Linked DNA regions of Pseudobacteriovorax antillogorgiicola. Each later gene encodes a partner of the first gene's protein in a complex. Links are inferred from orthologs where the notes say so. Each region holds a gene or a part of one and is shown in the gene's direction. Other genes may lie near its edges.

Region 1 (3,012 bases):
AGATGTGCCGCCGCGTTAAGATTCTTAGCCCAGGTGATACGCGCTTCCTACCAGGGGAGCAAGTGGAACGCTTTGAGGTCGATGATTCTAATGTTCAGATTAAGGCGTCAGGGGGCCAAGAGGCAACCTACGAACCTCTTCTTCTGGGTATTACCAAAGCATCCTTGTCGACAGATAGTTTCATCTCAGCGGCATCCTTCCAGGAGACGACTAAGGTTCTCACGGAAGCTGCTATCAACTCCAAGGTGGACCATCTTCGCGGCCTCAAAGAGAACGTCATTATGGGACGATTGATTCCAGCAGGTACAGGCTCTATGCACTACCGTCATTTGGAATCAAGACTTCGTGATGCCGGTCCTAGTAAGCCGAACCCAGAAGTTGCTGAGGCGACAAACGGATAAGATTACTGGATAAATTTTGGTTTTGGGCTTCTCCTGTAGGAGGGCCCTTGATTTTTGTCTTAAGGTACAATTTTGACCTTGCTTTCTTTCGAAGAGCTTGGTAGTCATACACCCCTCTCGATAGGTGTTGTAGTAAGGATTTTGAAGTATGCCAACAATCAATCAGATTATCGCCCAAGGGCGAACAATACAGAAAAACAGAACTAAGGCTCCAGCACTTAAAAGCTGCCCTCAAAGACGCGGTGTTTGCGTTCGAGTTTATACAACAACTCCCAAGAAGCCTAACTCTGCACTCCGTAAGGTAGCTAGGGTTCGATTAACAAACGGTATCGAAGTGACTTCCTACATTGGTGGTGAAGGACACAACCTTCAGGAGCATAGTGTTGTTCTTGTTCGCGGTGGTAAAGTGAAAGACCTTCCGGGTGTTCGTTACCACATCGTTCGTGGCTCTCTAGATACTTCTGGAGTTGCGAATCGTCGTCAGGGCCGTAGTAAGTACGGTGCGAAGAAGCCTAAGGCCTAAATAAACAGAATTTTCATTGGAGATAGACGATGGCCCGTCGCCATGTAGCACAAAAGAGAAAGGTTCTTCCAGATCCTAAGTATAAAGAAGAACTTGTAACCAAATTCATGAACTGCATGATGAAACACGGTAAGAAGTCAGCTGCTGAGAAAGCATTCTACGGCGCGATGGAAGAGATCGAAGGCCAAGGCCTTGAGCCGATCGAAACCTTCAAGAATGCAGTCGAAAACTCAAAGCCTCTTCTTGAAGTGAAATCTCGTCGTGTTGGTGGTTCCAACTACCAGGTTCCTATCGAAATCCGCCCTGAACGACGCCAAGCACTAGCAATCCGCTGGTTGATCGACTTTGCTCGTAAGCGTGGTGGTAAAAGTATGAAAGAGCGCTTGGCAGCAGAGTTTGTAGACGCTGCAAACAAGCGTGGCGCAACCATCAAGAAGCGTGAAGACGTTCACAAGATGGCTGAAGCTAACAAGGCGTTCGCTCACTACCGCTGGTAATCGTTTAGAGTCAAAAAGACCGTCTTGGTACTTGTTTAACTATGAAGGCGCCGACGGTTTTTTAGGCAATGCCGGGCGCATTCGTTCCCTAAGGGAGATGTCCCGGCCATGGCTAAATCCACAGATCTCACCCTCGTTCGCAATATCGGTATCATGGCTCACATCGATGCTGGTAAGACCACAACTACTGAGCGAATTCTTTTTTACACCGGAAAAATTCATAAGATCGGCGAAGTGCATGAAGGCACGGCTACCATGGATTGGATGGCGCAAGAGCAAGAGCGCGGTATAACCATTACATCGGCTGCAACGACGTGCTTTTGGAATGAACACTGTATTAATATCATCGATACCCCAGGGCACGTAGACTTCACCGTGGAAGTGGAGCGTTCTCTTCGAGTTCTTGATGGTGCCATCGCTGTATTCGATGGAGTTGCAGGAGTCGAACCCCAATCAGAGACTGTATGGCGTCAAGCGGATAAGTATAAGGTTCCAAGGCTTGCTTTTGTCAATAAACTCGATCGAGTCGGTGCAGTATTTGAGAACACCTTAGAGTCAATGAAGGAGCGCTTGGCAGCCAATCCTGTAGCATTTCAAATTCCTATTGGTTCTGAAGATGCGTTTGTGGGTATGGTCGATTTGATCACCATGAAAGCCTATGTCTGGGAGTCCGACGAGACTGGGGCGGCCTTCAATGTGGTTGAAGTCCCCGAAGAGGTTCAGGACGATGCCGAGCTTGCACGGGAACAGCTTGTGGAGCTTGTTGCTGAACAAGATGATGGTCTGATGGAGAAGTTTCTAGAAGGCGAAGAAATTTCTGAAGATGAGCTAAAAAGAGCAGCGCGGCAAGCCACCATTGATATGAAAATCGTACCTGTTTTCTGTGGTTCAGCGTTTAAAAATAAGGGCATCCAGCCACTTCTTAACGCGATCAACGATTATTTACCGTCGCCGCTAGATCTGCCTGCTGTGAAAGGCTACTCCGCAGATGAAGAAGAAGCTAGTCTCACCCGTAAGAGAACCGAAGACGAGCCGCTGTCTATGCTGGCTTTCAAGATCCAGAATGATCCATATGTCGGTCATTTGGCCTATGCTCGCCTCTATTCAGGGGTTCTTAAAGCCGGCGAAACTGTGTTGAACACAAGGCTTGGTAAGCGGGAGCGCGTGTCCAAAATCCTTATGATGGAAGCAAACCAAAGAACAGAAGTCAATCAGGTGGGTGCGGGACATATTGTAGCACTTGCGGGACTGAAAATGGTGGCCACAGGGGATACCTTGTGTGACGCTAAGCACCCCATTAGGCTTGAAAGCCTAGATGTCCCCGAGACCGTTATCTCTATTGCCATAGAGCCAAAGAGTACAGCAGATTCTGATAAGATGCTGAAGGCTCTGGACAGACTTGAAAAAGAAGACCCTACTTTTAAGGTTAAGTATGACTCTGAAACAGGGCAAACACTGATCAGCGGTATGGGTGAGCTTCACCTGGATATCATTACCGATCGGCTCCTACGGGAGTTTCGGGTGGCAGCAAACGTCGGCCAACCACAAGTTAGCTATCGTGAAACCATCTCGAAGCAAGTTTCTAAAAGTA
Region 2 (3,222 bases), on another replicon or contig:
ACATCACGGGCCATCTGCTCAATCACCAGCCTTAACGAAGATAGGGCAATCGATGCAATTAGCAAGAATGAGAGGAAGCCAACAATCACGAAGGGACTGGTGACAAGGTAGGTTAATTTTCGGAACTTAAGTACCTTCACAGATGTCCGACTTTCCATGAGTAATCCAGAAATAGACATCTGGTCCGCAGACGAGACATCTGTCCTTCGCTACTTCGGACTTCTAACGAAAATTGGGCCGGAATATGCTGCCCAGTCATGGGAGTAAACCAGACATTGTTTCGAGCAAAGTTAGAACCGGTGTTTTGGTGGAGGACGGCGGGCTTGAATCGCAAGCCCTCGCTAATCGGTGGGGCTAAACAAACTTTAATTCAAGCCCTTTGATATAGTCCTTCATCTGAACAACTAATTTCTGACATTCATCGAGCTTCTTATCTGCGGCAGAGGATTCCAGATCCTTAGCAAACTTACCGAGATCCTGTAAACCATAGCCAGCAGCATTACCAGCTACCTTGTGGCCGATTTGCTTGAGAACGTCGAAATCCTTCCGCTCAAGCGAAATCTCTAGATTCATCAGGTCCTCCTGCCGGTTGCGAATATAAACCGGAAAAACATCTTCCAATTCCTTGTCTACTTCTATGAGCATGGCTCCCTCTTAACAAAAGATTGGTTCGAAATGAGTCATCATTACCTAGTGCCCCGTGTCCCCTGTGACACTCTGAGGATGCTTCGCCCTCGCCAGTTCACCGGCCACGGCATACAAGTATTCGATGGAACAAGTGTGTAATGACGACAAGACGATTGCTGACTACAAACCTATTATACTCCAATATGCCATAGCGTCCTATAGCTATGCTTATTTTACCTAGTCACCCGAAGAGATTCGGATCTTTAGAGCAAATATACGACAGGTCTAGCTTTGACAAGACTTCGTAACCGTTATTTCAAAGACTTAGGGTGGGATGGATAAATTTTGGGTAAGATGCCGTCTCTGATTGACAAAACTACCAAAGCTTTTATAATTTGCGGACTTTTCTAAGGGACCTTTGCGTCCTCGTTTATCGGTTTGGGAGTATTCATGAAAGCATTAGTAGAAGAAGTGAACAGCGTTCAAAAACGCATCAAAGTAGAACTATCCCAAGAAGACGTAAAGAACGCATTCGATAGCGTATATAAAAGATTGAAGCAGAAAGCACGTATCAAAGGCTTTCGCCCTGGTAAGGCTCCCCTAGGCGTCATCAAGAAATTCTACGGTAACTCCGTCGCTATGGATGTTGCCGATCAACTGGTCAAAAGCCATCTTTTCTCGGCGATCCAAGATCAAAGTATCCAGCCCATCGCAGCCCCTGTGCTAGAGACTATGGAGCTTCCAGCTGAAGATAAGCCATACTCGTTCTCAGCGCTGGTTGACATTCTTCCGGCAATTGAAATCGAAGGCTACAAGGGCCTCGAACTCAGCTATGACGCCATCGAAGTCGGCGAATCAGCATTGAACCAGGAACTTGAAGTTCTTCAAAGACGTCAGGGCAAAACCAAAGAAGTCGAAGGCGACGATGTTGCCGCTGCCGACGGGCACTTGGTCACTCTGAGCCAGACTGCAACTCTTGACGGCAACGACTTCCCTCCGTTCTCTTTTGAGAAAGTTCCCGTGGAACTAGGAAAAAACAACTTACTTGAGGAAATCGAAACTCAAGTTGTGGGCTTAAAAGTCGGCGAAGGCAAAACTTTCGATGTGAAGATTCCAGAATCCTTCCAAGACGAGTCTTTGGTAGGTAAAACGGTTTCATGCACAACAACAGTCGAAGCTATTCAAGAGATGATTATCCCTGAGCTTAACGATGATCTTGCGAAAGACCTTGGTCTCGAAGATTTCGAGACCCTTAAAAAGAACATCAGCGATAGTCTGCAAAAGCAAGCTGAGCAAGGCAAGCGCAATCAGCTTGAGGGCAGCATCCTGGAGCAGCTTTCAGAGAAAAACGACTTTGACGTACCACCAAGCATGGTTGATCAAGTGATCGACAGCATGTTTGAGGAAATGCAATTTCCTTCGGAAGAAGCGAAAACGGCTGCGAAAAATGACCCTGAAAAGCGTAAGGAACTTCGTGAGCCGGCCAAACAACGCACTAAGAACACTCTGATTCTTTCTGAGATTATCAAGGCGGAAAGCATCGAAGTGAGCGACGAAGATCTCGACCAGCATGTTCGTGAGTTGGTAAGCTCACCAGGTGCTGCTGAGCAACCTGATGACAACCTGATCGAAAGCATCAAGAAATCCATGGGCAACCAAGCCCGCGAGAGCTTACTTTTTAAGAAGGCTATTGACCTTGTGCTTGAAAATGCTAGCGTGACTGAAAATAAGGCGAAGTAACCCTTAGAAAAAATTTCTCTACTAGCCACAAATTTTGGTTAGTAAAAATCCCTGTTCTCATCTAATCTATGAGAGCCGGGATTTTTTTTTAAAGAAGTTTCGTCCTAGGTCGAAAAACGTCACAAGGAAGGATCTTGTCATTCGACAGGATGTGACTTAAGCTTAAGTCTCGTATGTGCTGGCAAATATTTAGAATTATTGTCGGCATGATTGTCAACATGAGAGTTGTAAAAAGGACGTCGCAATGGCTCTAGTACCAGTTGTTGTCGAGCAAACAAACCGAGGAGAGCGTTCATGGGACATCTACTCGCGCTTGTTGAATGAACGAATCGTTATGCTAGGCTCACCTGTCATGGATGAGATCGCCAACGTTATCGTTGCTCAGTTGTTATATCTGGAAAGCGTAGATCCAGAAAAAGACATTAATTTCTACATCAATTCCCCAGGCGGCTCTGTAACGGCAGGCCTCGCTATATACGATTGTATGCAACTTATCCGCCCGGATGTACGTACTTACTGCATCGGGCAATGTGCAAGTATGGGCGCTTGGCTCCTAGCCGCAGGGGCTCCCAAGAAGCGTCATGCATTGCCGAACTCAAGAATTATGATTCATCAGCCGTTAGGGGGTGCTGGTGGCCAAGCAACCGATATCGATATTCAGGCGCAAGAGATTATTAACCTGAAGCAAAAAATGGCAGGAATTTTGAGCCATCACACCGGTAAGGATGCTGACACGATTATTCGGGATATCGACCGGGATTTGTTCATGTCTGCAGAACAAGCCAAAGAATATGGCATTGTGGATGACATCATCGCTCCTGCTCAGAAGACCGAAAAATAGAGAGATACCAATAG

What was found.
Region 2: the proteins of rpsG (region 1) and tig are in contact, whole or in part, in a crystal structure (PDB 3GTY), measured with the Thermotoga maritima proteins. The link is inferred for Pseudobacteriovorax antillogorgiicola from one-to-one orthologs. Residues at the interface, in WP_004081843.1 of Thermotoga maritima: Lys34, Lys52, Lys55, Glu59, Arg62, Gln63, Glu66, Asn67, Lys69, Val71, Arg95, Ala109, Lys110, Lys111, Gly112, Arg113, Pro114, Glu117, Glu121, Ile124, Ala125, Tyr127, Asn128, Asn129, Thr130, Gly131, Lys135, Asp139, Arg142, Met143; in WP_004081061.1 of Thermotoga maritima: Glu122, Val124, Val129, Leu130, Tyr133, Glu188, Gly259, Ile262, Tyr263, Glu266, Ser270, Glu273, Gln274, Glu277, Arg308, Gln311, Ile312, Ser315, Tyr316, Glu325, Arg329, Arg336, Leu363, Phe366, Trp367, Arg373, Leu377, Arg381, Leu384, Glu387.

What each region holds. Positions count from the first base shown.
Region 1 is NZ_FWZT01000001.1:68,973-71,984, reverse strand. Bases 1-2,687 are described here. They hold rpsG (30S ribosomal protein S7), read left to right. Parts: upstream 1-953; coding sequence 954-1,421; downstream 1,422-2,687. Other genes in these bases: fusA (elongation factor G), read left to right, coding at 1,530-2,687; rpsL (30S ribosomal protein S12), read left to right, coding at 550-924; rpoC (DNA-directed RNA polymerase subunit beta'), read left to right, coding at 1-401. Also shown: more of fusA, read left to right, coding at 2,688-3,012.
Region 2 is NZ_FWZT01000011.1:163,509-166,730, forward strand. What follows is about bases 326-3,222. They hold tig (trigger factor), read left to right. Parts: upstream 326-1,077; coding sequence 1,078-2,367; downstream 2,368-3,222. Other genes in these bases: B9N89_RS15755 (Hpt domain-containing protein), read right to left, coding at 355-645; clpP (ATP-dependent Clp endopeptidase proteolytic subunit ClpP), read left to right, coding at 2,612-3,208. Outside these bases: B9N89_RS15750 (hybrid sensor histidine kinase/response regulator), read right to left, coding at 1-158. UniProt on the Bacillus subtilis protein: Involved in protein export. Acts as a chaperone by maintaining the newly synthesized protein in an open conformation. Functions as a peptidyl-prolyl cis-trans isomerase.